One region of the Streptomyces sp. NPDC005423 genome, then DNA from elsewhere that is predicted to be linked to it. Evidence: riboswitches for the same ligand, from Rfam matches in the RefSeq annotation. Region 1 holds a riboswitch; each other region holds the start of a gene.

Region 1 (7,298 bases):
TCCGGCAGCTGTGGAAGGTCGATGACGTTGATCCGCAGCAGCCGGCCCGTCGACGTCACCGCCCCGACCTCGCCCCGTGCCGTCGCCTGCACCGCCGAGACGATCACGTCGTGCTTGACGCGCCGCGCGTCGGCGTCCTCCGGGAACGGCTCACCGTTCGCCGTACGCGCCAGCAGACCCGTGGAGGAGAACAGGACCCGGCACGGGTCGTCCGCGACCTGGAGCGGCACTGTGGCGGCCGACGAGCCCGCCGACTCCAGCAGTACCGTGCGCCGCTCGGTGCCGAACTTCTTCGCCACCGCGGCCAGTTCGGCCGAGACCAGCTTGCGCAGCTCTGCGTCCGACTCCAGGATGCGGGTCAGTTCGGCGATCTCCGCGGTCAGCCGCTCCTTCTCCGACTCCAGCTCGATCCGGTCGAACCGGGTGAGCCGGCGCAGCGGCGTGTCCAGGATGTACTGCGTCTGGATCTCACTCAGCGAGAAGCGCTCGATCAGGCGCTCCTTGGCCTGCGCGGAGTTGTCGCTGGAGCGGATGAGGCGGATGACCTCGTCGATGTCGAGCAGCGCCGTGAGCAGACCCTCGACCAGGTGGAGGCGGTCGCGCCGCTTGGTGCGGCGGAACTCGCTGCGCCGCCGTACGACCTCGAAGCGGTGGTCGAGGTAGACCTCCAGGAGTTCCTTGAGGCCCAGGGTGAGCGGCTGGCCGTCGACCAGCGCCACGTTGTTGATGCCGAAGGACTCCTCCATGGGGGTCAGCTTGTAGAGCTGCTCCAGGACGGCCTCCGGCACGAATCCGTTCTTGATCTCGATGACCAGGCGCAGCCCGTGCTGGCGGTCGGTGAGGTCCTTCACGTCGGCGATGCCCTGGATCTTCTTGGCGCCGACCAGGTCCTTGATCTTGGCGATCACCTTCTCCGGGCCGACGGCGAAGGGCAGTTCGGTGACGATCAGCCCCTTGCGGCGTGCCGAGACGGTGTCCACGGTGACCGTGGCGCGGATCTTGAAGGTGCCGCGGCCCGTCTCGTAGGCGTCGCGGATGCCGGACAGGCCGACGATCCGGCCGCCGGTGGGCAGGTCGGGGCCCGGGACGTGGCGCATCAGGGTTTCGAGGTCCGCGGCCGGATAGCGGATCAGGTGGCGGGCCGCGGCGATCACCTCGCCCAGGTTGTGCGGCGGCATGTTGGTGGCCATGCCGACGGCGATACCCGACGCGCCGTTCACCAGGAGGTTCGGGAAAGCGGCGGGCAGGGCCACCGGCTCCCGCTCCTGGCCGTCGTAGTTGGGGGCGAAGTCGACCGTGTCCTCGTCGATCGACTCCGTCATGAGACCGGCCGCCTCGGCCATCCGGCACTCGGTGTACCGCATGGCGGCCGGCGGGTCGTCGTTGCCCAGGGAGCCGAAGTTGCCGTGGCCGTCGGCGAGCGGGACCCGCATCGAGAAGGGCTGGGCCATCCGCACGAGCGCGTCGTAGATCGACGCGTCGCCGTGCGGGTGCAGCTTGCCCATGACCTCGCCGACCACCCGGGCGCACTTCACGTAGCCGCGGTCGGGACGCAGCCCCATCTCGTTCATCTGGTAGACGATGCGCCGGTGGACGGGCTTGAGGCCGTCACGGGCGTCCGGCAGGGCGCGGGAGTAGATGACCGAGTACGCGTACTCAAGGAAGGAGCCCTGCATCTCGTCGACGACGTCGATGTCGAGGATTCGCTCCTCGAACGAGTCGTCGGGCGGCGGGGTCTTCGTGCTGCGGCGGGCCATCGCTGCCGGCTCCTCTTTTCTGGGTGCTCACCTACGGGTCGCTGCCCCTTCGGCTCACTGTTGGCTGAAGCGTGGGGATCTGACGCCGCCCATTGTGGACCGCGCCACTGACAACGCGGACCGGGACCCGGCGTTGGCCGCCCGGCCCGGGCACGGAGAGGTGCCACGTGGGTCCGTGCGTGCGACTGTCCGCAGGCTACGCGATCTCGCTCTCGGCGTATGTCCGCCGGGAACTTCGCCGACGGTCCGCGCGCTTGCATACAGTGGCAGGACTTGCAGGAATTCTGCGGTTCCAGCTGAAGAATCCGCGATCGAAGGGACGTACATGCCCATGGGTCACACGGCCACCGCCGAAGCAGACTCCGGCGGCCTGACAGCGACCGAGCACCGCCTGGCCAACGGCCTGCGCGTGGTGCTCTCCGAGGACCACCTCACCCCGGTCGCGGCGGTGTGCCTCTGGTACGACGTCGGCTCCCGCCACGAGGTCAAGGGGCGCACCGGTCTGGCGCACCTCTTCGAGCACCTGATGTTCCAGGGCTCCGGGCAGGTGAAGGGCAACGGTCACTTCGAGCTCGTGCAGGGCGCGGGCGGTTCGCTCAACGGCACCACCAGTTTCGAGCGGACCAACTACTTCGAGACCATGCCCACCCACCAGTTGGAGCTCGCCCTCTGGCTGGAGGCCGACCGCATGGGCTCCCTGCTCACCGCCCTGGACGAGGAGTCCATGGAGAACCAGCGGGACGTGGTCAAGAACGAGCGCCGCCAGCGCTACGACAACGTGCCCTACGGCACGGCGTTCGAGAAGCTGACCGCCCTCGCCTACCCGGAGGGGCACCCCTACCACCACACGCCGATCGGCTCGATGGCGGACCTGGACGCTGCCACCCTGGAGGACGCGCGGGCGTTCTTCCGGACCTACTACGCGCCGAACAACGCCGTCCTGTCCGTGGTCGGCGACATCGACCCCGAGCAGACCCTCGCCTGGGTGGAGAAGTACTTCGGCTCCATCCCCGGGCACGACGGCAAGCCCGCCCCCCGGGACGGCGCGCTCCCCGACACGATGGGCGAGGAGCTGCGCGAGGTCGTCGTGGAGGAGGTACCGGCCCGCGCCCTGATGTGCGCCTACCGGCTGCCGCAGGACGGCACGCGCGCGTCCGACGCGACCGACCTGGCGCTGACCATCCTCGGCGGCGGCGAGTCCTCCCGCCTCTACAACCGACTGGTACGGCGCGACCGTACGGCGGTTGCGGCCGGCTTCGGCCTGCTGCGACTGGCCGGGGCGCCCTCCCTGGGGTGGCTGGACGTCAAGACGTCCGGTGACGTCGAGGTGCCCGTCATCGAGACGGCCATCGACGAGGAACTCGCCCGGTTCGCCGAGGAGGGCCCCACGGCCGAGGAAATGGAGCGCGCGCAGGCCCAGTTGGAGCGCGAGTGGCTGGACCGGCTGGGCACGGTCGCCGGCCGCGCGGACGAACTGTGCCGCTACGCCGTCCTGTTCGGCGACCCACAGCTCGCCCTGACCGCCGTACAGCGGGTCCTCGACGTGACCGTCGAGGAGGTCCAGGAGGTCGCCAAGGCGCGCCTGCGTCCCGACAACCGCGCGGTGCTCGTCTACGAGCCGCTCGCCCCCGGGGCCGGCGAGACGGAAGCCGCCGCCACCGACGAGAACGAGGAGGCGGCCAAGTGACCGAGCTCGCCGCGATGGAGTTCCACCCGCAGCCCCAGGCGGGCGAGGCCAGGCCGTGGGCGTTCCCGGCCCCGGAGCGGGGGACGCTCGGCAACGGCCTGACCGTGCTGCGCTGCCACCGCCCCGGCCAGCAGGTCGTCGCCGTGGAGGTCCTCCTCGACGCACCCCTGGACGCCGAGCCGGCCGGCCTGGACGGTGTCGCCACGATCACCGCCCGGGCCTTCTCCGAGGGCACGGACAAGCACTCCGCCGAGGAGTTCGCGGCCGAACTGGAGCGCTCCGGCGCCACCCTCGACGCGCACGCCGACCACCCCGGGCTGCGCCTCAGCCTTGAGGTGCCCGCCTCGCGTCTGGCCAAGGGGCTGGGGCTGCTGTCCGACGCCCTCCGGGCGCCCGCCTTCGCCGACAGCGAGATCGAGCGGCTGGTCCGCAACCGCCTGGACGAGATCCCGCACGAGACGGCCAACCCGTCCCGCCGGGCCGCCAAGGAACTCTCCAAGCAGCTGTTCCCGGCGGCGGCGCGCATGTCCCGCCCGCGCCAGGGCACCGAGGAGACCGTCCAGAAGATCGACTCGGCCTCTGTACGCGCCTTCTACGACCGGCACGTGCGGCCCGCGACGGCCACCGTGGTCGTCGTCGGCGACCTCACGGACATCGACCTGGACGGGCTGCTCGCCGACACCCTGGGTGCCTGGACGGGCTCCTCGGCCGAGCCGCGGCCGGTGTCGCCGGTGACCGCGGACGACAGCGGCCGGGTCGTCATCGTGGACCGTCCCGGCGCCGTCCAGACGCAGTTGCTGATCGGCCGCATCGGACCCGACCGGCACGACCGCCTCTGGCCCGCCCAGGTGCTCGGCACGTACTGCCTGGGCGGCACCCTGACCTCCCGTCTGGACCGTGTCCTGCGGGAGGAGAAGGGATACACCTACGGGGTGCGGGCGTTCGGCCAGGTACTGCGCTCGGCACCCGACGGCACGGGTGCCGCGATGCTCGCCATCAGCGGCTCCGTGGACACCCCGAACACTGGTCCCGCCCTGGCCGACCTGTGGACCGTGCTGCGCAAGCTGGCGGCGGAGGGGCTCACCGACACCGAGCGCGATGTCGCCGTGCAGAACCTCGTCGGAGTGGCGCCCCTCAAGTACGAGACCGCCGCGGCCGTGGCGAGCACCCTGGCCGACCAGGTCGAGCAGCACCTCCCGGACGACTACCAGGCAACGCTGTACCGGCAGTTGGCCGCCACCGGCACCGTGGAGGCCACCGCCGCCGTCGTGAGCGCGTTCCCGGTGGACCGGCTGGTGACGGTCCTGGTCGGCGACGCGGCGAGCATCAAAGAGCCCGTCGAGGCGCTCGGTATCGGCGAAGTCGCCGTCGTCTCCGCGGAGTAGCGGCACGCGCGCGGGGGGACCCGGGCGACGAAAGCGTCACCCGGGTCCCCTGATGTCCGAATTGAGGGGGAGTCGCCTGTCTGCCCTGTGGCGTGCGCTACAAAAAGCGTGATCCGTTTGGGAATGGAAAGTGGCCCCGCTTAGCGTCTGTCCGGCTGTCCGTCAGGCACCGCGCCGCGTCCGCGGCACCGGACAGTCATCGCCGAGTCCCCGTACGGCGCGAGCCAGGGGAGCCGGGGACCCATGTCAACAGTCCCTGGGGTGAATCGGACGCCCGCGCGTGCCGCGAGGGGGTCCGTAGGAGACCTTCCTGCTCCGAACCCGTCAGCTAACCCGGTAGGCGAGAAGGAAGGAAAGGACCAGCCACTACATGGCGTTCACCCGCGCCACCGGGAAGCACCGCCGTCCGAGCCGGACGCACCGCACCACCACCCGGGCGATGGGCGTCGCGGCCCTCGCCACCACCGGCGTCGTCGGCACGCTGGCCGCCCCGGCCCTCGCCGCGGAGTCCTCGGTCGAGCAGACCGCCCTCACCCCGGTCGTCTCCATCGGCGACTCCCTCGCCGAGAAGATCGACGCCCAGGCCGCCGCCCAGCAGCAGGCCGCAGCGGAGAAGAAGGCCGAGGCGGAGGCCCGCGCCCGCGCCGCCGAGCAGGCCAAGGAGGAGCGCGCGGCCAAGGAGCGCGCCGCCCGCGCCGCCGAGCGCAAGCGACTCAACACCTTCGTCACGCCGGTCGCCGGCTCGTACGTCTCCACGGGCTACGAGACCGGCGGTTCCCTGTGGTCCTCCGGCACCCACACCGGCATCGACTTCCACGCCGCGACCGGCACCAGCGTCCGCGCGGTGGGCTACGGCACCGTCGTCGAGGCCGGCTGGGGCGGCGCCTACGGCGACAACGTCGTCATCAGGATGAACGACGGCACCTACACCCAGTACGGCCACCTGTCGTCCATCGGCGTCTCGGTGGGTCAGCGGGTCACCACCGGTCAGCAGATCGGCCTCTCCGGGGCGACCGGCAACGCGACCGGCCCGCACCTCCACTTCGAGGCCCGGACGACCGCCGAGTACGGCTCGGACATCGACCCCGTCGCCTACCTCCGCTCGCACGGCGTCACCGTCTGACCCGCGCCCTTCCCGAAGCCCCGGCCGCTCCGGCCGGGGCTTTCGGCCTTTCCGGAGCCCCGCTGTCCAAAAAATATCCATGGATTCCGGTCCCCCGTCGGAAATTCCGTCCCGCTGCAATAGAGTCACGGAACACACGTCAATCGTCGACGTTTCACGGGGATTAAGACGGAGGTCGGTCATGCGTATTCCGGCGCATTCGGTATGCACCGCGATCCGGGACGACATCGTCGCCGGTGTCTACGAGCGCGGCGGCCGGCTCACCGAGGAACTCCTCGCGCGCCGCTACGGCGTCTCGCGGGTTCCCGTCCGGGAGGCCCTGCGCACGCTGGAGGCCGAGGGCTTCGTGGTGACCCGGCGGCACGCGGGCGCGTGCGTTGCCGAACCGACCGACCAGGAGGCCGCCGACCTGCTGGAGATGCGCATGCTGCTGGAGCCGCTCGGCGCCTCCAGGGCGGCCCAGCGCCGTACCGAGGCCCACCTCAAGGTGTTGCGCGGCCTCGTCAGGCTGGGCCAGGAGCGCGCCAGGAGGGGCAGCAGCGAGGATCTGCGCTCCTTGGGCGGCTGGTTCCACGAGACGCTCGCCCAGGCCTCCGGCAGCCAGTCCCTGACCTCGGTGCTGACGCAGCTGCGGCACAAGATCGCGTGGATGTACGCGGTGGAGGCGCCGGTCAGCCCGGTGGAGTCCTGGGCGGAGCACGGCGCCATCGTGGACGCCGTGGCGCGAGGTGACGCCGAGCGGGCCCGCGCGATCACGGCGCTGCACACCGAGCGCGTGAGCTCCGCGCACCGGCTGCGCTTTCCCGGCGCCGCCGAGCGCGCGGACCGTGTGAGGGCTTCGCAACATGCCGTAAACATGTCCGGCCTCCGGCATTAACACGGGCACCGTATACAAAGAAGAGATAATCGGCGGAGGCGTATTTCCGCTGCCCGTATTACCGTGCGCGGGAATTTCACGCCCGCGTGCGCTCCGCATATTCGTGGCCTTTGTTCCGGGCGGTGTGAAAGGCGACAAAAACGGCTGAGCCGCGCCGCCCGTAAAAGGGCCGCGCGGCTCAGCCGTACGGATGCCGTGGGTGCTCAGACGGTTTCGGGAAGCTCTTCGAGTCCCTCGGCGACCAGCTTCGCCAGCCGGTCGAGAGCGGCGTCCGCGCCCTCCGCCCCGGAGGCGAGCACGATCTCCTCGCCGCCCTGGGCGCCCAGCCCGAGGACCGCGAGCATGGAGGCCGCGTTGACGGGGTTGCCGTCGGCCTTGGCGATCGTCACGGGGACACCTGCGGCCGTGGCGGCCCGGACGAAGATGGAGGCGGGGCGGGCGTGGAGGCCCTCCGCCCAGCCGACGTTGA
Region 2 (7,298 bases), on a different contig from region 1:
CGTACGACGGGACGGCTCCGGCGGCGGCACCGGCCACGGCCGTCAGCCCGATGACCGCGGCGGTCAGACTCTTGCGGCTCTTCGCGAAGGTGGCGTTCCTACCCATGATTCCTCTGTCTCCCGCATCCCCACCGGCGACCCCTGCGCCGGCTTCTGGGCATGACTACGGAGCGGGCCTGACGGGAACCTCACTCCGAGCGGGTGACCTGGATCACATGGGGGCGGATGCGGCCGGCCGGGTCAGCCGGCGCGGTGGACCACCGCGTCGCACATCTCGGTCAGGGAGGTCTTCGCGTCGCACTCCGGGAGGGGGGCGAGGGCCGCCCGGGCGTCCTCGGCGTAGCGGACGGTGTCGCGGCGGGCCTGCTCCAGGGCGGGGTGGGCCCGCAGCAGGGAGAGCGCCTCGGCGTGCCGGGCGTCGTCGGTGAGGTCGGAGTCGAGCAGCTCGCAGAGGGCGAGGTCCTCGGCCAGGCCCAGCCGGGCGGCCCGCTCGCGCAGCAGGAGCACCGGCAGGGTGGGGATGCCCTCGCGCAGGTCCGTACCCGGGGTCTTGCCGGACTCGTGGCCGTCGGACGCGATGTCGAGGACGTCGTCGGCGAGCTGGAAGGCGACGCCGAGCCGCTCGCCGTACTGGGTGAGGATGTCCACGACCGTGTCGTCGCAGCCGGACATCATCGCGCCGAACCGGCAGGAGACCGCGACCAGGGAGCCGGTCTTGCCGCCGAGGACGTCGAGGTAGTGCTCGACCGGGTCGCGCCCGTCGGTGGGTCCGGCCGTCTCCAGGATCTGGCCGGTGACCAGGCGCTCGAACGCCTCGGCCTGGACCCGCACCGCCTCCGGCCCGAGGTCGGCCAGGATGTGCGAGGCGCGGGCGAAGAGGAAGTCTCCGGTGAGGACCGCCACCGAGTTGCCCCAGCGGGTGTTGGCGCTCTGCACCCCGCGGCGCACGGCCGCCTCGTCCATCACGTCGTCGTGGTACAGCGTGGCGAGGTGGGTCAGTTCGACGACGACCGCCGACGGCACGACACCGGGTGCGAAACGGTCGCCGAACTGGGCGGCGAGCATCACCAGCAGCGGACGGAACCGTTTGCCGCCCGCGCGCACCAGGTGCTGCGCGGCCTCCGTGATGAAGGGGACCTCGCTCTTGGTGGCTTCGAGCAGCCCCTCTTCGACGGCCGCCAATCCGGCCTGGACATCGGCTTCCAGAGCCTGGTCCCGCACGCTCAGCCCGAACGGCCCGACGACGGTCACGAGGGGTCTCCTGTCTGCTGGTGTCTCTGGGCGGTCACACGGTTTGTCGATAGGTCGCTGCCAGCACTCAAGTCAGCGTATCCGGTCAGCTTTCGATCACCCATGCCACCCACCCCGGCCAGGCGGGGTGGTATCGGATCACGACCGGTATGTTTTTGATCACCTGATAACAGTGGACAAATACCGATCGAAAAGGAAATGCCGCTTTCCATCGCTCCCGCGAATCTGGGCCATGCCGTCACCCGCGACAGGCGGTTGGCAAGGATTAACTGCTATTGCCCGATTTGCCGGTTCTCACCTTCCCGTGACTTGGGTCACGCGTTTCCGTGCGTGACCCGTGCGCCGACCCGTCCTCGTTCTTCCTTGCGCCTCTTGCCAGTTGACTCATGGCTGACGCAAAGGATCAAGTACCTCATAGACCCCGGACCAAGGTCAAAAGGGGTGAGGTGTGATTCCGCCACTTGTTCCCGACATGTTCTCTCGCATACGTTCCCGGCCTGTCGAGCGGAACGCCGAATCCTGCCGCCGCCCGGCATCCCAGTCACGAACTACTCGCACGGCAGGAGCGGGGGACCCAGGTAAGTCGCCGGACCGGCCGTGAGGCCGGACCGGCTCGGGGTTGAGCCACGTCCGCGAGGACGCGGCCGGGCACCTCCCAGCCCGAACCCGACAGCTCACCTCGCAGGCGACGGAGAGGAACCTCGACATGCCCGGAACCGCCCAGTCCCGACGCGCCCGACTCGTCCGCACCCTGGCCGTCGCCGGCAGCGGTGCGGCCGTGCTCGCGCTGCCGATCATCGGCGCGACCACCGCCTCGGCCGCCACCACGGCCACCACGACGGCCACCACCGCGTCGGCCACGACGTACTCCAACAACCTCGACGGCTGGATCCGCGAATCGCTCGCGATCATGGCGCAGAAGGGGATCCCGGGCACGTACGACGGCATCTACCGCAACGTGATCCGCGAGTCCTCCGGCAACCCGCTGGCCATCAACAACTGGGACTCCAACGCGGCGGCCGGCACCCCGTCGAAGGGGCTCCTCCAGGTCATCGACCCGACGTTCAACGCCTACCACGTGGCGGGCACCTCGTACGACCCCTACGACCCGGTCGCGAACATCACCGCCGCCTGCAACTACGCGGCCGCGGTGTACGGCTCGATCGACAACGTGTACGGCGCGTACTAGGAGTTCCGGCTCTCAGGCCCCCGGGAACAGTCCTTCGAGGACGACGGCGATGCCGTCGTCCTCGTTCGACATGGTGATCTCGTCGGCCACGGCCTTGAGTTCGGGGTGCGCGTTGGCCATCGCGACACCGTGGGCGGCCCAGTCGAACATCGGGATGTCGTTGGGCATGTCGCCGAAGGCGACGGTCTCCGCCGGGCCCAGGCCCAAGTGCCGGGCGGCCAGCGCCAGTCCGGTCGCCTTGGTGATGCCGAGTGGCTGGAGTTCGACGGTGCCGGGGCCCGACATGGTGACCGACACCATGGAGCCCACCACCCCGCGCGCCGTCGACGCCAACTCGTCGTCGGGCAGGAACGGGTGGCGCAGCAGCACCTTGCTGATCGGTTCGCACCACAGGTCGTCGCGGCGGCCCACCCGCACGGCCGGCAGCGTCGGGTGGGGCATCCGGTAGCCGGGCTCGATGAGGGTGAGACCGTCCACGCCGTCCTGGTCGACGGCCGCGTACACCTGGCCGACCTCGGCCTCGATCTTGCCCAGCGCCGTCTCCGCCAGCTCCCGGTCCAGGGTGACCGACCAGAGCAGACGGTGCGCGCCGGCGTCGTACAGCTGCGCGCCCTGTCCGCACACCGCGAGCCCCGTGGCACCCAGGTCCTCCAGGAGCGGTCGCACCCTCGGCGCCGGCCGGCCCGTGACCACGAGGTGCCGGGCACCGGCCGCCGCCACCCGCGCGAGCGCGGCCAGGGACCGGTCGGAGAGCGTGTCGTCGTCACGCAGCAACGTGCCGTCCAGGTCGGTGGCGATGAGCGAATATGCGTGGGGAGCGGCCATGATCAGAGAATACGGTCGGAAAGCCCCCCCGACTCGACGTGAACCGGACGGCTGACGGCGCTACGCCGACTCCCGGATCACGAGCTCCGTGGGCAGGATCACGCCCGCCGTGTCCTCGCCGGCTATCTGTGCCAGGAGCATGCGGACCATCTCGGCGCTGATGCGCTCGTAGGGCTGGCGCATGGTGGTGAGCGCGGGGGTGACGGCGGTGGCTGCGGCCGAGTCGTCGAAGCCGCCGACAGCGATGTCATCGGGGACCGAACGCCCGGACTGCTGAACGGCGTTGACCACGCCCTGGGCCATGAGGTCGGAGGCGACGAACACGGCGTCCAGCTCGGGGGCGCGCGCCAGCAGACGGCGGGCCGCTTCCTCGCCGCCGCTGCGCCGGTAGTCGCCCTCGGTCACCAGCGCCTCGTCGTAGGGCAGTCCCGCTTCCAGGAGTACGTCCCGGTAGCCGGCCAGCCGGTCGGTGCCGCCGGGGGTGTCCAGCGGGCCGGTGATCATGCCGATGCGGCGGCGGCCGGTGCTGAGGAGGTAGCGGACCATGTCACGGGCGCCGTCCCGGTCGGCGGCGGCGACGTAGCCCACCTTGGAGCCGAGGCCGAGCGGCTTGCCGCAGGCCACCAACGGGATGCCGGCGTCGCGCAGTTCGGCCGCGACCGGGTCGCCGCTGTGGCTGGAGACGAGCAGCACCCCGTCGACGTGGCCCGAGGTGATGTACCGGGTCAGCCGGCGCCGGTCGTCCCGCGAGGAGGCGAGCATCAGCAGCAGGGGGACGTCGTGCCGGGCCAGGTGCTCGGTGCAACCCCGCAGCAGTACATTGAAGTTGGGGTCCTCGAAGAACTTCTCCTGCGGTTCGGTGAGCAGGAACGCCACCGAGTCCGACCGTCCGGTGCTCAGGCTGCGGGCGTGCCGGTTGACGACGTACCCCGTTTTCCTGATCGCGGACTCCACGGCGCCGCGGGCGGCCGGCGACACGTAGTGGCCGCCGTTGAGGAAACGGGAGACGGTGCCTCGTGAGACGCCCGCCTCCCGGGCCACGTCGTGGATGGTGGGGGGTTTGCGACGACCGTTCGGACTGGTGGCCACCGCTCAGGCCTTGACCGAGCCGCTGAGCAGGTCCAGCGACCAGAACCGCTGGATCACCAGGAAGAGCCCGATCAGCGGCAGGACGGCCAGCAGACACCCGGTGATGACCAGGGTGTAGAGCGCCGGCTGCGAGTTGCCCTGGGCCAGCAGGGTGTAAAGGCCCAGCGTGATCGGGAACTTGGTGTCGTCGGCGAGCATCACGTACGGCAGCAGGAAGTTGTTCCAGATGCCGACGAACTGGAAGAGGAAGACCGTGATGAGCCCCGGCATCATCATCGGCACCGCGATCCGGGAGAAGATCCGCCACTCGCTCGCGCCGTCCATCCGGGCCGCTTCGAGCAGTTCGACGGGGACCGAGGCCGCCGCGTAGATACGGACGAGGTAGACGCCGTACGGGGAGAGGACCGAGGGCAGCAGCATCGACCAGTACGAGTCGGCGAGGCCCGCCTTCGACAGCAGCAGGTACTGCGGTACGGCCAGCACGACGCTCGGGACCAGGACGCCCGCCAGCATCAGCTTGAAGACGAACTCCCGTCCCCGGAAGGCGAAGCGGCCCAGCGCGTAGCCGCCGGCCGCCGACACCGCGGCGGAGAGCAGGGCGCCGAGGCCCGCGTAGAACACGGAGTTGGCCATCCACCGCCAGTAGATGCCGTCGCGGTAGGCGTTCAGCTCCTTCAGGTTGTCGAGGAAGCCGGTGCCGGGCGCGAAGGTGAACGTGGAGAACAGTTCGCCGCGGCCCTTGGTCGCCGCGATGACCACCCAGGCGACGGGGATCAGGCAGTACAGCGAGCCCAGGAGCAGCACCAGGGTGGGCACCCAGGCGGTGCGCCGCGGTCCGCGGGCCGGCCGGGGGCCGGCGGCGGTGAGGGTCAGGGGGGTCATGCCCGGTCCTCCCGGGTGTAGCGGTCGGAGATGCGCAGCAGCGTGAAGGAGAGCACGAAGGTCGCCACGGCCAGGACGACCGCGGTGGCGGAGGCGCCGTAGATGTCGGACTGGCGGAAGGCCACGTCGTAGATGGCCATCAGCGGGCTCCAGGAGGTGGAGAGGCCGTTGGTCAGCGGCCTGAGCGCCATCGGCTCGGTGAACACCTGGAGAGTGGCGATCACCGAGAAGAAGAAGGTGAGCACCAGCGACGGCAGCACGATCGGGATCTTGATCTGCAGGGCGATCTTGAGGTCGGACGCCCCGTCGATGCGGGCGGCCTCGTAGATCTCGGCGGGGATGGCCCGCAGCGCCGTGTAGATCACGATCATGTTGAAGCCGGTGCCGCCCCACACGGCGATGTTCGCGAAGGAGAGGTACAGGTTGCCGCCGTCGAACAGGTCGGGCTGCGGCAGGTCGAAGGCGCGCAGAAGGTAGTAGAAGGGGCTGACCGTCGGCAGGTAGAGGAAGCCCCACATCAGGGCGGCGATGATGCCGGGCACCGCGTACGGCAGGAAGATCGCCAGCCGGGCGAACTTGGCGCTGCGCGCCAGCGGGGTGTCCAGCATCAGCGCGAAGACCAGCGCCAGCCCGAGCATCGTCGGGATGACGATCAGGCCGTAGCCGAAGGCGCGCAGGACGCTGTGGCCGAACTCGGAGTCGTGCAGCACGGCGGTGTAGTTGCCCAGGCCGTTCCAGACCTGCCGACGGGCGCCCTTGCCGAGCCCGATGCCGCTGACCTGGACCTTGTGCAGGCTGAGCCAGAGCGCGTACCCGACGGGCACGACGGTGAAGGCGGCGAGGAGCAGCACCGCCGGCAGCAGGAACCAGTACGGCGCGCTGCGGCCACGGCCGCGGGAGCGGGAGCGAGGGGGACGGTGGGGGCGGACGGACGTGGCCGGCCCGTCCGCCAAGGGCCCGGCCGTCAGCCGGCCGGAGCCCTTGAGCGGCGTGCTGGTCATGCCTCGGTCACCTTGAAGCCCTGCTTCTTCATGTCGGCGAAGGTCTTCGACTGCATGGCGGCGAGGGCGGAGTCGAACTGTGCGGACTTCCTGGCCTTGGTCGCCGCGCCGAAGCCGTCGGTGAAGGCGTCGTAGGCGATCTGGACGTTCGGCCCCCAGGCGGAGGCGGCCGTGGTGGCGGCGACCTTGGCGGCCGTGTCGTAGAAGTCGGTCTGGTTCGGGAAGAACGCGGGGGTGGTGAGCACCGAGCCGGACTGGCCCTTGGTGGCCGCCGGGTAGAGGCCGGCGTCCTTGACCAGGGCGGCCAGCGCCTCCGGGTCGGTGTTCAGCCAGTGCGCGAACCCGGCCGCGGCCTCGGCGTGCTTGGAGTCGGTGGAGACACCGGTGGAGGAGCCGCCCCAGCTGCCGGTGACGCTCTCGCCCGCGCTCCACTGCGGCAGCGGGGCCATCCGCCACTTGCCCTTGGTGTCGGGGGCCGAGCTGACCAGGACGCCGGGCGCCCACACGGCGGAGACCCAGGCGAGGTGGGTGCTCTTGTTCAGGGCGTTGTTCCACGCGGGGGTGTACATCGGCTGGTTGTCGATGACGCCCTCCTGGACCAGGCCGCCCCAGAAGTCGGCGGTCTTCTTGGTGGCCGCGTCGTCGATGCCGACGGTCCACTTGCCGCCGCCGTCGACGGTCCACCACTTGCCGCCGGCCTGCTGCGACAGACCCGCGAAGAGACCCGGGTCGTTGGAGGAGAACGTGGTCAGGTAGGCGTGCGGCAGCGCCTTCCTGGCGGCACGGGCGGTCTTGGCGAACTCGTCCCAGGTGGTCGGGACGGTCAGGCCGTGCTGCTTGAAGAGGTCCTCGCGGTAGTAGAACATCAGCGGCCCGGAGTCCTGCGGGATCGCGTACACCGCGTCGGTGCCGAGCGTGACCATGCCCCAAAGGCCCTCCGCGAACTCCGACTTGGCGGACTTGGCGTACTTGGAGATGTCGGCGAGCACGTCGTTGGAGACCAGCGTCGGCAGGGACTGGTACTCGACCTGGATGAGGTCGGGGGCGTTGCCGGCCTTCTT
Region 3 (7,298 bases), on a different contig from region 1:
ACCTCGCCGACCTCACCCGCTTCGACTGCCAGCCGCTGCCCGGTCTGCTGGCCGAACGGCTCCTCACCCACAGTCCGCACCTGGACCGGGTGTTCTTCGGCAACAGCGGCACCGAGGCGGTCGAGACCGCGCTCAAGTTCGCCCGCTACGCGACCGGCAGGCCCCGCGTCCTCTACTGCGACCACGCCTTCCACGGGCTCACCACCGGTTCGCTTTCGGTCAACGGCGAGGACGGCTTCCGCGACGGCTTCGCCCCGCTGCTGCCCGACACGGCCCTGCCCCTGGGTGATCTCTCCGCCCTGGAGCGGGAGTTGAGGAAGGGCGACGTCGCCGCACTGGTCGTCGAGCCGATCCAGGGCAAGGGCGTCCACGAGACCCCGCCCGGCTATCTGCTCGCCGCCCAGGAACTGCTCCACCGGCACAAGGCGCTCCTCATCGCCGACGAGGTGCAGACGGGGCTCGGCCGTACCGGCGACTTCTACGCCTACCAGCACGAGGAGGGCGTCGAACCGGACCTGGTGTGCGTGGCGAAGGCGCTCTCCGGTGGCTATGTGCCGGTCGGCGCCACCCTCGGCAAGGACTGGATCTTCAAGAAGGTCTACTCGTCGATGGACCGCGTCCTGGTCCACTCGGCGAGCTTCGGGTCCAACGCCCAGGCGATGACGGCCGGTCTCGCCGTGCTGTCGGTCATGGAGAACGAGCAGATCGTCGCCAACGCCCGTGCCACCGGGGAGCAGTTGAAGTCCCGGCTCGCCGCGCTGATCGACACCTACGAACTGCTCGCCGACGTCCGGGGCCGGGGGCTGATGATCGGCATCGAGTTCGGCAGGCCCAAGTCCCTGAAGCTGCGCAGCCGTTGGGCGATGCTCCAGGCCGCGCGCAAGGGCCTGTTCGCGCAGATGGTCGTCGTACCGCTGCTCCAGCGGCACCGGATCCTCACCCAGGTCTCCGGGGACCATCTGGAAGTGATCAAGCTGATCCCGCCGCTGGTCATCGGCGAGCCCGAGGTCGACCGGTTCGTGGACGCCTTCACCGAGGTGATGGACGACGCGCACAGCGGCGGCGGACTGATGTGGGACTTCGGCAAGACCCTCGTCAAGCAGGCGGTCGCCAACCGCTAGGCACCTCGCACGGGCCAGGATTTGCCTCTGAGGCAAGAAACTTGCCGCAGAGGCAAACCTGCGGCTGAATGGAGGGCATGAGCTCTCCCGAGACCGAGCCGGAACCGCCGGCCGAGCCGGAACCGCCCACCGGGCCTGCCGGGGCGGTTGACGACCTGCCCGCCGTAGCACCGCACCTGCGTGAACTGCGCCGCCGAGCGTCGCTGACCCTGGAGGCCGCGGCCCGCGCCGCCGGACTGTCGCCCGCCCATCTCTCCCGCCTGGAGACCGGGCACCGCCAGCCCTCACTGCCGATGCTGCTCGCCCTCGCCCGCGTCTACGGTACGACAGTCTCGGATCTGCTCGGCGAGACGGCCGCCGACCGGGACGCCGTGGTACGCGCCGGCACCATGGAACCGACCCGGGCGGGCGGCTGGACGTACTGGCAGGCCGGGGCGCCCGGCCGCGGGATGCAGTCGCTGCGGGTGCGCATCCCGCACGGCTCCCAGGGCGACATCGTGCGCGTCCACCCCGGCGAGGAGTGGCTGTACGTCCTCGACGGCCGGCTGCGGCTGCGGCTCGGCGACACCACCCACCTGCTCGCGCCGGGCGAGAGCGCCCACTTCGACTCGCTGACCCCGCACCGGCTCGCCGCCGCCGACCCCGACGGCGTCGAGGTCCTCTTCGTCCACACCCTTCTGCAGAGTCCCACGGCCGCCCTGTGCCTGGGACCGGACACCGGAGCCACGACATGAGCGACAGCAACATCGAGGACAAGTTCCCGCGCGCCCTGTGGGTGCGGCTGTTCATCTACATCGCCGCCGGCCACCTCTTCGCGGCCTTCGTCTACCTGCTCTTCTCGGTGGGCGCCAAGTAGCCCCCGCACCACGTCAGTCGAGCAGCCTGGCCCGCAGCCGCTCCCGCAGCGCGGGGGTGACACCGAGCCCCTGCTCCAGATAGCCGTCGACACTTCCCCACGTCTGCTCGGCGGCCTCCAGGGCCGCCGTCAGATACTCGGCCCGCGCGTCGAAGAGAGGGCTGAGCAACTCCATCACCTCGGGGGAGTAACCCGCGGCGGACGTACTGCTGCGGCGCACCTTGTAGCGGCGGTGCACGGCGTTGGACTCCAGGTAGTCGGCGAGGATCGCGTCGCGCTCCACCCCGAGGGCTAGCAGGGTCACGGCTATGGAGAGACCCGCGCGGTCCTTGCCCGCCGCGCAGTGCATCAGCGCCGGGACGCTCTCCTCGGCGAGCGCGCTCAGCACCCGGGAGTGCTCGGCGGTGCGCCGGGTGACGATCGCGCGGTACGAGGCGATCATCCGGTCCGCGCCCTTGCCGTCGCCGAGGAGTCCGCGCAACTGGTCGATCTCGCCGTCGCGGACCATCTTCCAGAACTCCGCGCCGTCGGCCGGGTCGCTCAGCGGCAGGTTCACGTTGCGCACGCCGGGCAGCTCGACGTCCGGGCCCTCCAGCTTCAGATCGGCCGCGTTGCGGAAGTCGAAGACCGTGTGCAGCCCCAGGGAGGCGAGGAACGCGGCGTCCTCCTCGGTGGCGTGCGCCAGATGGCCGCTGCGGAACAGCACCCCGTACCGCACCCGTCGTCCGTCCGCCGTCGGCAGTCCGCCCACGTCACGGAAGTTACGCACTCCGGCCAGCTCCGGCTCGGTCGACGGCACCTGCTGCGTCACGAGGGCTCCTTCGGCTCCGCCCGCCGACGCGGCTCACCGACAGGCACGCTCCGACGATACGACATGGGGTTCCCCGGCAATCAGTTGTCCACAGGCGTTGCCAGCGGCCCCCGTGACCTTGATGATGTCCGTGCTTGATCGGACCTGTTGGAATCTGTGAGGACGCAATGCCGGACATCGCCGAGAACGGCCGCACCTGGGTGCTTTCGGGACCCACCAGCAGCTACGCCCTCCATCTCACCGAGCACGACGAACTGCTCCACCTGCACTGGGGCCCCGCCATCGCGCTCGCCGACGCCGAGGCGCTCGCCGCCCGCCCGCTGCCCACCTGCTCCTCCTTCGAGTCCCCGCTCGACGGGCGCGAGGAGTACCCGGTCGAGGGCGGCCCCCGTTTCGTGCGGCCCGCCCTCTCCGTGCGCACGGCGCAACGGCGCGGCACCGAATGGCACTTCGAGCGGTACGAGACCGAGGGCGACGAGCTGCGGCTCCGCTTCCGTGACGGCGGGCTGGCGGTGACCCTGCACTACCGGATGCGCGGCGACGTCGTAGAGCGCTGGACGACGCTGGACAACGACGGGGCCGAGCCGCTGGAGCTGCTGCGCGCCGACTCCGCGACCTGGACGCTGCCGGAGCGCGAGGAGTGGCGGCTGTCGCAGTTGCACGGGCGCTGGGCCGCCGAGTCCCGGCTCGCACGCTCCCCCCTCACCTACGGCGAGAAGGTCATCGGCAGCCGGCGCGGCCACACCGGGCACCAGCACCTCCCCTGGGTCGCGCTCGACACCGACGCCACCGAGGAGCGCGGCGAGGTCTACGGCTGCGCCCTCGGCTGGTCGGGGTCCTGGCGGATCGCCGTCGCCCAACTCCCCGACGCCCGCGTGCAGATCACCGGCGGCGCCGGCCACGACGAGTCCGGACTGCTGCTCCTGGCGGCCGGCGAGACCTTCACGACCCCCGTCTTCGCCGGCCTGTGGAGCGACGGCGGCTTCGGCGGCGCGAGCCGCACCTGGCACGCCTACCAGCGGACCTACGTCATCCCCGACGCCGGCCAGGACCGGCCGGTGCTCTACAACTCCTGGGAGGCGACCCAGTTCGACATCTCCGAGGACCAGCAGGAGGCCCTCGCCCGGCGCGCCGCGGCGGCCGGTGTCGAACTCTTCGTGGTCGACGACGGCTGGTTCGGCGCCCGCACCAGCGACCGCGCCGGGCTCGGCGACTGGACCCCCAACCCGGACCGGTTCCCCGACGGCCTCGCGCCGCTCGCCGACCGCGTCCACGCGCTCGGCATGCGCTTCGGCATCTGGGTCGAGCCCGAGATGGTCAACCCCGACAGCGACCTGTACCGCGCGCACCCCGACTGGGTGCAGTACCAGCCGGGCCGGAAGCGGACGGAACAGCGCAACCAGCTCGTCCTCAACCTCGCCCGCGAGGACGTCCAGGAGTACCTGTGGGAACAGCTCCACGGACTCCTCTCCAACGCCCCCGTCGACTACGTGAAGTGGGACTTCAACCGCTGCTTCACCGACGCCGGCTGGCCCGGCGACGCCTATCCGCAGCGGCTGTGGGTGGACCATGTGCGCGCCCTGTACGCCCTGTTGGACCGGTTGCGGCAGGCCCACCCGGGCGTGGCCTTCGAGTCCTGCTCGGGCGGCGGCGGCCGGATCGACCTCGGCGTGCTGAGCCGTACGGACCAGGTGTGGACCTCCGACAACACCGACCCGCTCGACCGGCTCGCCATCCAGCACGGCTTCAGCCAGATCCACCCCGCCCGGGTCATGGCCGCCTGGGTCACCGACAGCCCCAACACCCAGCTCAACGGCCGCGTCAGCTCGCTCCGCTTCCGCTTCGTCAGCGCCATGGCCGGGGTGCTCGGGGTCGGCGGCGACCTCACCCGGTGGACGGCGGAGGAGCTCGCCGAGGCCCGCCGCTGGGTCGACCTCTACAAGGAGATCCGGCCGCTGGTGCAGCACGGCGACCAGTACCGGCTGCGCCCGCCGCGCGGCGGGCTGAGCGCCGTCCAGTACGTGCGCGGCGACGAGACCGTCGTCCTCGCCCTGCTCCAGTCACAGCACTACGGCGAGCCGCTCCCCGCGCTGCGCCTGCGCGGCCTCGACCCGACAGCGTCGTACGAATGCCTCGAAACGGGCGAAGTGCACCGGGGTGCCGTGCTGTTGCACCACGGGCTGGATGCCGGACTGCGCGGCGATCTCGATGCGACGGTTCTCCGGCTGCGCCGCATCTGAACCGCATGCCCGAATTGGCCACTTAGTCCCAACTCGATCCGGAATTGGGTTATCTGGGGAGGCGGCGCGTGAGCAGCGTCATATCCGTGACCGAGCGTCGTCCGTCATGTGCACGTAATAAGGGCGTGGCGCACGGGAATTGAGTGCGGCGCCGAACCGTGAATGCACGGAGGGTCACCCCTGATTCCCCCAACGGATCAACCAAAACGCAAAGTCGCGGAACTTCCTGCTTGTCCCTTTGTGCCTCGACCGCTTACGTTCGCCACCAATCCGGACGGACGCCCAATCCTGCCGCCGCCCGGAACCCGCACACACCCACCCGTACCACGGCAGGAGCGGGGGACCCACAGGCCAGACCGCCTGTTCCGGTCTCCGGAACAGGCTTGGGGTAAAGCCGCGCCCAGCGCGCGGCCGGACATCTCCCGTCCGCACCCGACAGCTCACCTCGCAGGCGCCGGAGAGGAATTCGCCATGCCCGCGAAGGGTAAGCACCGCCGTCCGAGGACCCAGCGCCTCAGCCGTTCGATCGCCGTCGCCGGAACGGGCGGCGCCGCACTCGTCCTCCCGCTCATGGGCGCGGCCGGAGCCCACGCCGCCACCGCGACCGCCGCTCCGGAGAAGGCCGTTCGGTCGGTACCGGCCGCCGCCGAGAAGACGTCGACAACGAAGGCGACGACAACGAAGGCGTCCGCAGCCAAGGCGTCCGCCGCGAAGAGCGCCGGTGTCCGGACGTACGCGGTGAGGACGGGCGACTACCTGTCGAGGATCGCCGCGGAGCAGGACGTCGACGGCGGCTGGAACCGGATCTACCAGGACAACCGGGAGGCCATCGGCGCCGACCCGTCGCTGATCCACCCGGGCCTGAAGCTCTCCCTCGGCCACAAGTCCGCGACGGCGACGACCAGTTCGTCCTCGGCCGACGCCTCGGCCAGTGCGAAGACGACGTCCACGACGAAGACGACGTCCGCTGCCCGGACCACCTCCTCGGACAGCGGCACGGCGACCGGCTACACGCTCCCCGTGACCGGCGGCACCACAGGCACCGGCTACCACGTCGCGGGCAGCATGTGGTCCAGCGGCTACCACACCGGCATCGACTTCGTCGTCCCGACCGGCACCACCGTCAAGGCGATCGCCGCGGGCACGGTCGTCTCGGCCGCCTACGACGGCGCGTACGGCAACGAGGTCGTCGTGCGGCACGCCGACGGCCAGTACTCGCAGTACGCCCACATGTCCCAGCTCTCCGTCTCGGCCGGCCAGACCGTGACCGAAGGCCAGCAACTGGGCCTGTCCGGCGCGACCGGCAACGTGACCGGCCCGCACGTGCACTTCGAGATCCGGACCACCCCGTACTACGGCTCTGACGTGGACCCGGTCGCCTACCTCCGCTCGCACGGGGTCGGCGTCTGACACACCCTCGACCGGCCCTCCTTCGGCCGACGTCCCTTCGACCGACGCCACTCCGACCGACACCCCTTCGAAGCCGCTGAGGGCCGGACCCACGATCCCCGGGTCCGGCCCTCGGTGTTGCCCCGCAACAACCCTGCGCAGAGGCTTATTCCGCCCTTGGGCAAGCCTTTATCAGTGGCTTATCTCACCGTACGTCAACCCCCGCTTACGATCGCGTAGGTCACATCCCGGGTGAATCATGGCCCCCGTGGCAGACGATTCGAAGAGTGACAGCAGAGCGGTGATCGGGTCGTACGTGGCGCTGGGGGACAGCTTCACCGAGGGTGTCGGCGACCCCGGCCCGGACGGCGCGATGGTCGGCTGGGCCGACCGGTTCGCGGTACTGCTCGCGGACCGCAGGGCCGAGGGCGACTTCGCGTACACCAACCTCGCCGTGCGCGGCAGACTGCTCGACCAGATCGTGGCCGAACAGGTCACGCGCGCCAGGGAACTCGCCCCGGATCTGGTCTCCTTCACCGCGGGCGGCAACGACATCATCCGTCCCGGCACCGACCCCGACGAGGTCGCCGAGCGCTTCGAGCGCGCGGTCGCCGACCTCACCTCCGCCGTCGGCACCGTCATGGTGACCACCGGCTTCGACACCCGTGGCGTGCCCGTGCTCAAGCACCTGCGCGGCAAGATCGCCACCTACAACGGCCACGTACGAGCCATCGCCGACCGCTACGGCTGCCCGGTCCTCGACCTGTGGTCCCTCAAGACCATCCAGGACCGCCGGGCCTGGGACGGCGACCGCCTCCACCTGTCGCCCGAGGGACACACCCGGGTGGCGCTGCGCGCCGGGCAGGTGCTCGGCCTGGACG
Region 4 (7,298 bases), on a different contig from region 1:
GGGCCTCGGTTACGAACTGCTCGCCCTGGCCGTCCGCGCCGAAGCCGAGGGCGTCGACCCGGAGGCCGCGCTACGGGCGGCGGGCCGCACGTACCGGGACGCGATCAGGGAGACGGAGGGGGTGGACGACGGGGCGTGAAGCAAGCGAGATGTGACGCGGGACAGCCGGCCGGGGTCGAGGGCGGACGCGGCAGCGGACGGATCAACAGCCCTTGGTGAGGCGCGTGTTGGGGCGCGGGTGCATGGATCGCCGCGGGCACGCGGGGGCACGCGGGCCACGAGAGGGGCGCCGGGGACGAGGGGTGGCCGCGGCGCAAGACAGGTCAACAGCAAATAAGGCGGGCTGTGTTGCGACGCGGGCCGCAGGTGCACGAGGCGCGGCTGCACGAGGCGAGGAGGGCGCGCGGGCACGAATGGAGGAGGGGAGCGGGGAAGGGGAGGGGAGGGGAGGGGAGGGGAGGGGGGGAGGGCCCCAGGGAGGACGACGGGCACGACGAGCAGCCGCTCCAGCCGCACCACCCACACCACCCACACCAGCCGTCCGCCCACCCGGCCCGTCCCCTCCGGCCCGCCCCCCCGGCCCGCCCCCCCGGCCCGTCCCCCCGCGGAACCGGCGCCCGGATACCGTCGGGGAGTGACAGACCAGCCGCCCTCCTCGACCGCCACTCCGGAACTCTTCACCTGGGAGTTCGCCACCAACCCCTATCCCGCCTACGCGTGGCTCCGTGAGCACGCTCCCGTGCATCGGACGCGGTTGCCGAGCGGGGTCGAGGCCTGGTTGGTCACCCGGTATGCCGACGCGAAGCAGGTGCTCGCCGACCCGCGCCTGTCCAAGAACCCCGCGCACCACGGCGGGCCGGCGGACGCCAGGGGCAGGACCGGCATTCCCGGTGAGCGTCAGGCCGACTTGATGACGCATCTGCTCAACATCGACCCGCCGGACCACACCCGCCTGCGCAGGCTGGTCAGCAAGGCGTTCACACCCCGTCGGATCGCCGAATTCGCGCCGCGGGTGCAGGAGTTGACGGACGGCCTGATCGACGGGTTCGCGCGGTCCGGCTCCGCCGACCTCATCCACGACTTCGCCTTCCCGCTCCCCATCTACGCCATCTGTGACCTGCTCGGCGTCCCCCGTGAGGACCAGGACGACTTCCGGGACTGGGCGGGGATGATGATCCGCCACGGAAAGGCGGGACAGGGAGGCAGCCCGCGGGGCGGGGTCGCGCGGTCGGTCAAGAAGATGCGCGCCTATCTCGCCGACCTCATCCACCGCAAGCGCGCGGCCCTCCCCGACACCCCGGAGCCCCTTCCCGGCGAGGACCTGATCTCCGGTCTGATCCGCGCCTCCGACCAGGGCGAGCACCTCACCGAGAACGAGGCCGCGGCGATGGCCTTCATCCTGCTCTTCGCCGGCTTCGAGACCACCGTCAACCTCATCGGCAACGGCACCTACGCCCTGCTCACCCATCCCGGGCAGCGGGCCCGGCTGGAGAGTTCGCTGGCGGCCGGCGAACGCGGTCTGCTCGACACGGGAGTCGAGGAACTCCTGCGCTACGACGGCCCGGTGGAGCTGGCGACCTGGCGTTTCGCCACCCGGGCGCTCAGTGTCGGCGGCCAGGAGATCGCGGCCGGCGACCCCGTGCTCGTCGTGCTGGCCGCAGCGGACCGGGATCCGGAGCGGTTCGCCGATCCCGAGGTGCTGGATCTCGGGCGGCGTGACAATCAACACCTCGGGTACGGGCACGGCATCCACTACTGCCTCGGGGCCCCGCTCGCCCGGCTGGAGGGCCGGACCGCGCTCGCCACCCTTCTCACCCGGCTCCCGGATCTCCGACTCGCGGTGGAACCAGCCGATTTGCGTTGGCGTGGAGGACTCATCATGCGCGGATTGCGCACCTTGCCCGTGGAATTCACACCGGTGCCGTAATGGCCGTACGGGGGAATTCGGCCATGGGGGCTCAACCTCGCCCCACCAGGGTAAAGCTGACACTTCCTCATGTCTGTGATCTTCACGTGATCCGCGCGGCATTAACTTGTGACAGGTGTTCGGCTGTGGATACGTTCATCTATCAACGCGGCGCCTCATAACAACGGCCGCGCGGTTCATCGCTGTCGCATGAAAGGCTTCCGCATGCTCTCCGGGAACGGTCGTCACCGACGCCCCCGTCAGGCTCCGGCACTCATCGTCGCGGCCGGCGTGACCGGCTCGGCCATCGCGATCCCCCTCCTCGCGGCCAGCGCCGCGAACGCGGCCGACGGCACCACCTGGGACAAGGTGGCCAACTGCGAGAGCGGCGGCTCGTGGAGTGCCAACAGCGGCAACGGCTACTACGGCGGCCTCCAGGTCTCCCAGGACGACTGGGCGAAGTACGGCGGCCTGGAGTACGCGCCGAGCGCCGACCTCGCCAGCCGTTCCCAGCAGATAGCCGTGGCCGAGAAGATCCTCGACGCCAAGGGCACCTCCGCGTGGACGACGTGCTCGCTGCTCTCCGGCCTCACCACCTCCTCCGGCTCCACGAGCGTCGACACCGGGGTGGCGAGCGACTCCCCGTCGGCCACGGCGACCGGTTCGTCCGACGCGGGGGACTCCTCGGACTCGTCCGACTCGTCGGACGCCGCCGGCTCCGCCGGCCTGTCGGACTCCTCGGGTCCCGCCGACTCGGGTACGTCCGACGCCGGTTCGGCGACTCCTTCGCCGTCCGTCACGGACAAATCCACCGGTACCGCCCACGCCGGTACGTCGGGCGGAACTGACAAGTCGTCCGGTTCCGGCACGAGCGGCGCCCGGAGCTCCCACGGTGAGCCCACGGCCTCGCCCAGCGTCAGCTACCCGGGCAACTCCGTGCAGCCCGCCGCGAAGTCGAGCCTCGTCGACACCGGCTCGCTCGGCACCGTGACCAAGAACGCTGCGACCAAGTCCGCTACGACCAAGAGCGCGACGACCGACGGCGTGGCGTCCGGCGGCAGCGCGGCCCACACCGACGCGGTCACCGGCGGCGGGCGGCACCGGGGGGCGAGCGAGGAGACGTACACGGTCCGGGCGGGCGACACCCTCGGCTCCATCGCCGACTCCCTTGGCCTCACCGGCGGATGGCGCGCGCTCTATGCCGCGAACGAGGAGGCGATAGGCGCCGACCCGGCCCGTATCGTCGCCGGTCAGACACTGGACGTCAGTGCCGAAACGGTCGCAAAGTAGCGGGAGTTGACGTCACGCTTCGCCTCGAATGTCCGCTTTGGGGAAAGTGTGGGATGAGTCTCAGAAGCCCTGATCGTCTTTGAAATTCTCACGATCGCATGTCTACGGTCAGGACCGCTCGTCACCACGGGCCCCGTCAGCCGCAACGCCGAATCCTGCCAGCGGCCGTCCGGGAACAGTCGTCGCGTCAAGCGCCGTAGGCAGGAGCGGGGGACCCAAGGTAGGCGCCGGGCCCGGGAGTCGAGAGACGAACGGAACCGGCTAGGGGTGAAGCCGTGCCTCGTACGAGAGATGTACGAGTCGCGGCCGGGCAACTCACACGGCCCGAACCCGACAGCTCACCTCGCAGGCGTCGGTGAGGGGATCTTCCATGCTGTTTTCCAGCAAGGCCAAGCACCGTCGTCCGTCCAAGGCCACCCGGGTCGCCACGCTCGCCGGCGTCACCGGTGTCGCCATCGCCGCCCCGCTGATGGCGGTCGGCAACGCCTCCGCGGCCACCGCCTCGGAGTGGGACACCGTCGCCCAGTGCGAGGCCGGCGGCAACTGGTCCATCAACACCGGCAACGGCTACTACGGCGGCCTGCAGTTCTCCGCCTCCACCTGGGCCGCCTACGGTGGCACCGCCTACGCCTCCACCGCGGACCGGGCGTCCAAGTCCGAGCAGATCGCCGTGGGCGAGAAGGTCCTCGCCGCGCAGGGCAAGGGTGCCTGGCCGACCTGCGGCACCGGCCTCTCGGGCGCCTCCTCCAGCGGCTCCGGCTCTTCCTCGAACTCGTCGTCGGGCTCCTCGAACTCGGCGGGCTCGTCCGGCTCCTCGGGCTCCTCCAACGCGTCGAGCGGCACCACCGAGCGTTCCGCCGGCACGTCGACGGCCTCCCGCTCCGCCGAGCGCCCGGTCGCCAAGAAGACCGTCACCACCCCGACTGGCAAGAAGGTCGAGAAGGGCGACGGCGAGTACAAGGTCGTCAAGGGCGACAGCCTCAGCTCCATCGCCGCGAAGCACAAGGTGAAGGGCGGCTGGCAGCAGCTGTTCAAGCTGAACAAGGACATCGTCGACAACGCCGACGTCATCTACCCGGGCCAGCAGCTGCACCTGAAGTGACATCCGGCTCGTAGTCGAACCACAGCGCCCTCATATCCGTGGTCCCCATAGTGGAGACCTCGTGAGGGCCACCCCCCGCCCCCACGGGCTCCCCGCTCCGGTGCGTGTTCCCCGTACGCACCGGAGCGGGGTTTTTTCTGGGCGGCCCGAGTGCCGCCGCACACGGCCCCTCTTTGTTCCGTTCGGAAACAATTTGCCCTCGGTTTCTGTCCAGGGGGCGGTCGGGCGGATGGCCGATCGCCCGGAGCCGGTTAGGCTCGTCTCGCAGAGCCGCTGCGGTCCTGCTCACCGCGTCACATCCCATAAGGAGATGCTCGTGCCGTCCATCGACGTCGTCGTAGCCCGGGAAATCCTGGACTCCCGAGGTAATCCCACGGTCGAGGTCGAGGTCGGCCTCGACGACGGCAGCACGGGTCGTGCCGCCGTTCCCTCCGGCGCCTCCACGGGCGCCTTCGAGGCCATCGAGCTGCGTGACGGTGACCCCAACCGTTACCAGGGCAAGGGCGTGGAGAAGGCCGTCCTCGCCGTCATCGAGCAGATCGGCCCGGAGCTGGTCGGCTACGACGCCACCGAGCAGCGCCTGATCGACCAGGCGATGTTCGACCTGGACGCCACCGACAACAAGGGCTCGCTCGGCGCCAACGCCATCCTCGGCGTCTCTCTCGCCGTCGCGCACGCCGCCTCCGAGGCCAGCGACCTCCCGCTCTTCCGCTACCTGGGCGGCCCGAACGCGCACCTGCTGCCCGTTCCGATGATGAACATCCTCAACGGCGGCTCGCACGCCGACTCCAACGTGGACATCCAGGAGTTCATGATCGCCCCGATCGGCGCGGAGTCCTTCTCCGAGGCGCTGCGCTGGGGCGCCGAGGTCTACCACACCCTCAAGTCCGTCCTGAAGACCAAGGGCCTCTCCACCGGCCTCGGCGACGAGGGCGGCTTCGCCCCGAACCTGGAGTCCAACCGCGCCGCGCTCGACCTCATCCTGGAGGCCGTCAAGCAGGCCGGCTACATCCCGGGCGAGCAGATCGCCCTCGCGCTCGACGTCGCCGCCTCCGAGTTCTACAAGGACGGCAAGTACCAGTTCGAGGGCAAGGAGCGCTCCGCCGCCGAGATGACGGAGTACTACGAGGAGCTGGTGGCGGCCTACCCGCTCGTCTCCATCGAGGACCCGCTCTTCGAGGACGACTGGGCCGGCTGGAAGGTCCTCACCGACCGCCTCGGCGAGAAGGTGCAGATCGTCGGCGACGACCTCTTCGTCACCAACCCCGAGCGGCTGGCCCGCGGCATCGAGGAGGGCACCGCCAACGCCCTGCTCGTCAAGGTCAACCAGATCGGTTCGCTGACCGAGACGCTGGACGCCGTCGAACTGGCCCAGCGCAGCGGCTACAAGTGCATGATGTCCCACCGCTCCGGCGAGACCGAGGACGTCACCATCGCCGACCTCGCCGTCGCCACCAACTGCGGCCAGATCAAGACCGGCGCCCCGGCCCGCTCCGAGCGCGTCGCCAAGTACAACCAGCTGCTGCGCATCGAGGAGATCCTCGACGACGCGGCGGTCTACGCCGGCCGCAGCGCCTTCCCCCGCTTCAAGGGCTGACCCACGAGGGGTCAAGCCTGAGCCAGTCGTACGTACGTCCCCGTGCGCGGTCCCGTACCGTGTCCGGGGACGTACGCGCGTGAACGGGAGGCGGGACATGGCCGTGAAGGACCGGGACCGGTTCTCCACCGCGACCAGGCTGAAACTGCTCGGCGAGCAGACGGCGGCCCGCGTCTACCGCTCCCAGACCAAGCGGCAGGCCCGCCGGTCCCGGCTCACCGGCCGGGCGGCGCTCCTCGCCCTGGTGCTCTGCTCGCTGGTGGTGGCGCTGGCGTACCCGATAAGGCAGTACGTCTCCCAGCGCGCCGAGATCTCCGATCTGCAGCGGCAGCAGGCGCGGGCCCGGCAGCGGGTCGAGCAGCTGCGCGACCTGAAGGCGCGCTGGCAGGACGACGCGTACGCCGAGCAGCAGATCCGGCAGCGGCTGCACTACGTGCTGCCCGGGGAGACGGGTTACGTCGTGATCGACCCGGACGCGGCCAAGCAGTCGCGCGCCGAGCTGGGGGCGGCCGACCGCCCCTGGTACGCGAACGTGTGGGACGGCGTCGACAGGTCCGACGCCTCCGACCAGTGAACCGTAGTGAACTGACAGAGAGACTTCCTGACAGCCATGGACACGCCCCCGCCGCCCACCCCGCGCACCGAGCCCGCCGACGCGGACGTCGAGGCCTTCAAGCAGCAGCTCGGGCGTCCGCCGCGCGGGCTGCGCGCGATCGCGCACCGCTGCCCGTGCGGTCAGCCCGACGTCGTGGAGACGGCACCGCGGCTGCCCGACGGTACGCCGTTCCCGACGACGTACTACCTGACCTGCCCCAAGGCCGCCTCGGCGATCGGCACCCTGGAGGCGAACGGCGTGATGAAGGAGATGACGGCCCGGCTGGAGTCCGACGCCGAGCTGGCCGCCGCGTACCGGGCCGCGCACGAGGACTACCTCCGCCGCCGGGACGAGATCGAGGTGCTGGCGGGCTTCCCGAGCGCAGGCGGCATGCCGGACCGGGTGAAGTGCCTGCATGTGCTGGTGGCGCACTCGCTCGCCGCGGGGCCGGGCGTCAACCCGCTCGGCGACGAGGCGATCGCGATGCTGCCGACGTGGTGGAGCAAGGGTCCGTGCGTGACCGTGCCCGGGGGGGGGCCGGCCGGTGCGGGGTGGCGGACGGAGACGACCGAGGACGGCACGGGCCATTTCGCGTTCAGGCCGGTCGGGGAGGGCGAGCAGTGACCCGGGTCGCCGCGATCGACTGCGGTACGAACTCGATCCGCCTCCTCGTCGCCGACGTGCACCCGGACACGGGTCAACTCGTCGATCTGGACCGGCGGATGACGATCGTGCGGCTCGGCCAGGGGGTCGACCGCACCGGCCGGCTCGCGCCCGAGGCGCTGGAGCGGACCTTCGCCGCGTGCCG

The links. Region 1 has a riboswitch for cyclic di-AMP ahead of ABZT12_RS30110 (M23 family metallopeptidase). Riboswitches for the same ligand answer to the same signal wherever they lie in the genome.
Positions count from the first base shown of each region.
Region 2: another riboswitch for cyclic di-AMP. It lies ahead of ABZT12_RS12500 (transglycosylase SLT domain-containing protein); the one in region 1 lies ahead of ABZT12_RS30110 (M23 family metallopeptidase).
Region 3: another riboswitch for cyclic di-AMP. It lies ahead of ABZT12_RS30500 (M23 family metallopeptidase); the one in region 1 lies ahead of ABZT12_RS30110 (M23 family metallopeptidase).
Region 4: another riboswitch for cyclic di-AMP. It lies ahead of ABZT12_RS15820 (transglycosylase family protein); the one in region 1 lies ahead of ABZT12_RS30110 (M23 family metallopeptidase).

Region 1 is NZ_JBEXET010000038.1:19,602-26,899, forward strand. It holds gene ABZT12_RS30095 (DNA topoisomerase IV subunit A) at 1-1,757, opposite strand, end outside; gene ABZT12_RS30100 (pitrilysin family protein) at 2,089-3,444, shown strand; gene ABZT12_RS30105 (pitrilysin family protein) at 3,441-4,829, shown strand; cyclic di-AMP (ydaO/yuaA leader) riboswitch at 5,020-5,186, shown strand; gene ABZT12_RS30110 (M23 family metallopeptidase) at 5,200-5,952, shown strand; gene ABZT12_RS30115 (GntR family transcriptional regulator) at 6,134-6,829, shown strand; gene ABZT12_RS30120 (HPr family phosphocarrier protein) at 7,033-7,298, opposite strand, start outside.
Region 2 is NZ_JBEXET010000008.1:109,227-116,524, reverse strand. It holds gene ABZT12_RS12510 (DUF3455 domain-containing protein) at 1-106, opposite strand, end outside; gene ABZT12_RS12505 (polyprenyl synthetase family protein) at 241-1,251, opposite strand; cyclic di-AMP (ydaO/yuaA leader) riboswitch at 1,752-1,954, shown strand; gene ABZT12_RS12500 (transglycosylase SLT domain-containing protein) at 1,958-2,440, shown strand; gene ABZT12_RS12495 (HAD family hydrolase) at 2,453-3,265, opposite strand; gene ABZT12_RS12490 (LacI family DNA-binding transcriptional regulator) at 3,326-4,354, opposite strand; gene ABZT12_RS12485 (carbohydrate ABC transporter permease) at 4,358-5,236, opposite strand; gene ABZT12_RS12480 (sugar ABC transporter permease) at 5,233-6,237, opposite strand; gene ABZT12_RS12475 (extracellular solute-binding protein) at 6,234-7,298, opposite strand, start outside.
Region 3 is NZ_JBEXET010000039.1:19,908-27,205, reverse strand. It holds gene ABZT12_RS30525 (aspartate aminotransferase family protein) at 1-1,121, shown strand, start outside; gene ABZT12_RS30520 (XRE family transcriptional regulator) at 1,199-1,855, shown strand; gene ABZT12_RS30515 (DUF6126 family protein) at 1,852-1,977, shown strand; gene ABZT12_RS30510 (tyrosine-protein phosphatase) at 1,991-2,788, opposite strand; gene ABZT12_RS30505 (alpha-galactosidase) at 2,956-5,028, shown strand; cyclic di-AMP (ydaO/yuaA leader) riboswitch at 5,335-5,495, shown strand; gene ABZT12_RS30500 (M23 family metallopeptidase) at 5,500-6,438, shown strand; gene ABZT12_RS30495 (SGNH/GDSL hydrolase family protein) at 6,719-7,298, shown strand, end outside.
Region 4 is NZ_JBEXET010000012.1:85,957-93,254, forward strand. It holds gene ABZT12_RS15805 (nucleoside triphosphate pyrophosphohydrolase) at 1-139, shown strand, start outside; gene ABZT12_RS15810 (cytochrome P450) at 635-1,927, shown strand; gene ABZT12_RS15815 (transglycosylase family protein) at 2,132-3,196, shown strand; cyclic di-AMP (ydaO/yuaA leader) riboswitch at 3,379-3,563, shown strand; gene ABZT12_RS15820 (transglycosylase family protein) at 3,567-4,298, shown strand; gene eno (phosphopyruvate hydratase) at 4,609-5,895, shown strand; gene ABZT12_RS15830 (septum formation initiator family protein) at 5,993-6,469, shown strand; gene ABZT12_RS15835 (DUF501 domain-containing protein) at 6,506-7,114, shown strand; gene ABZT12_RS15840 (Ppx/GppA phosphatase family protein) at 7,111-7,298, shown strand, end outside.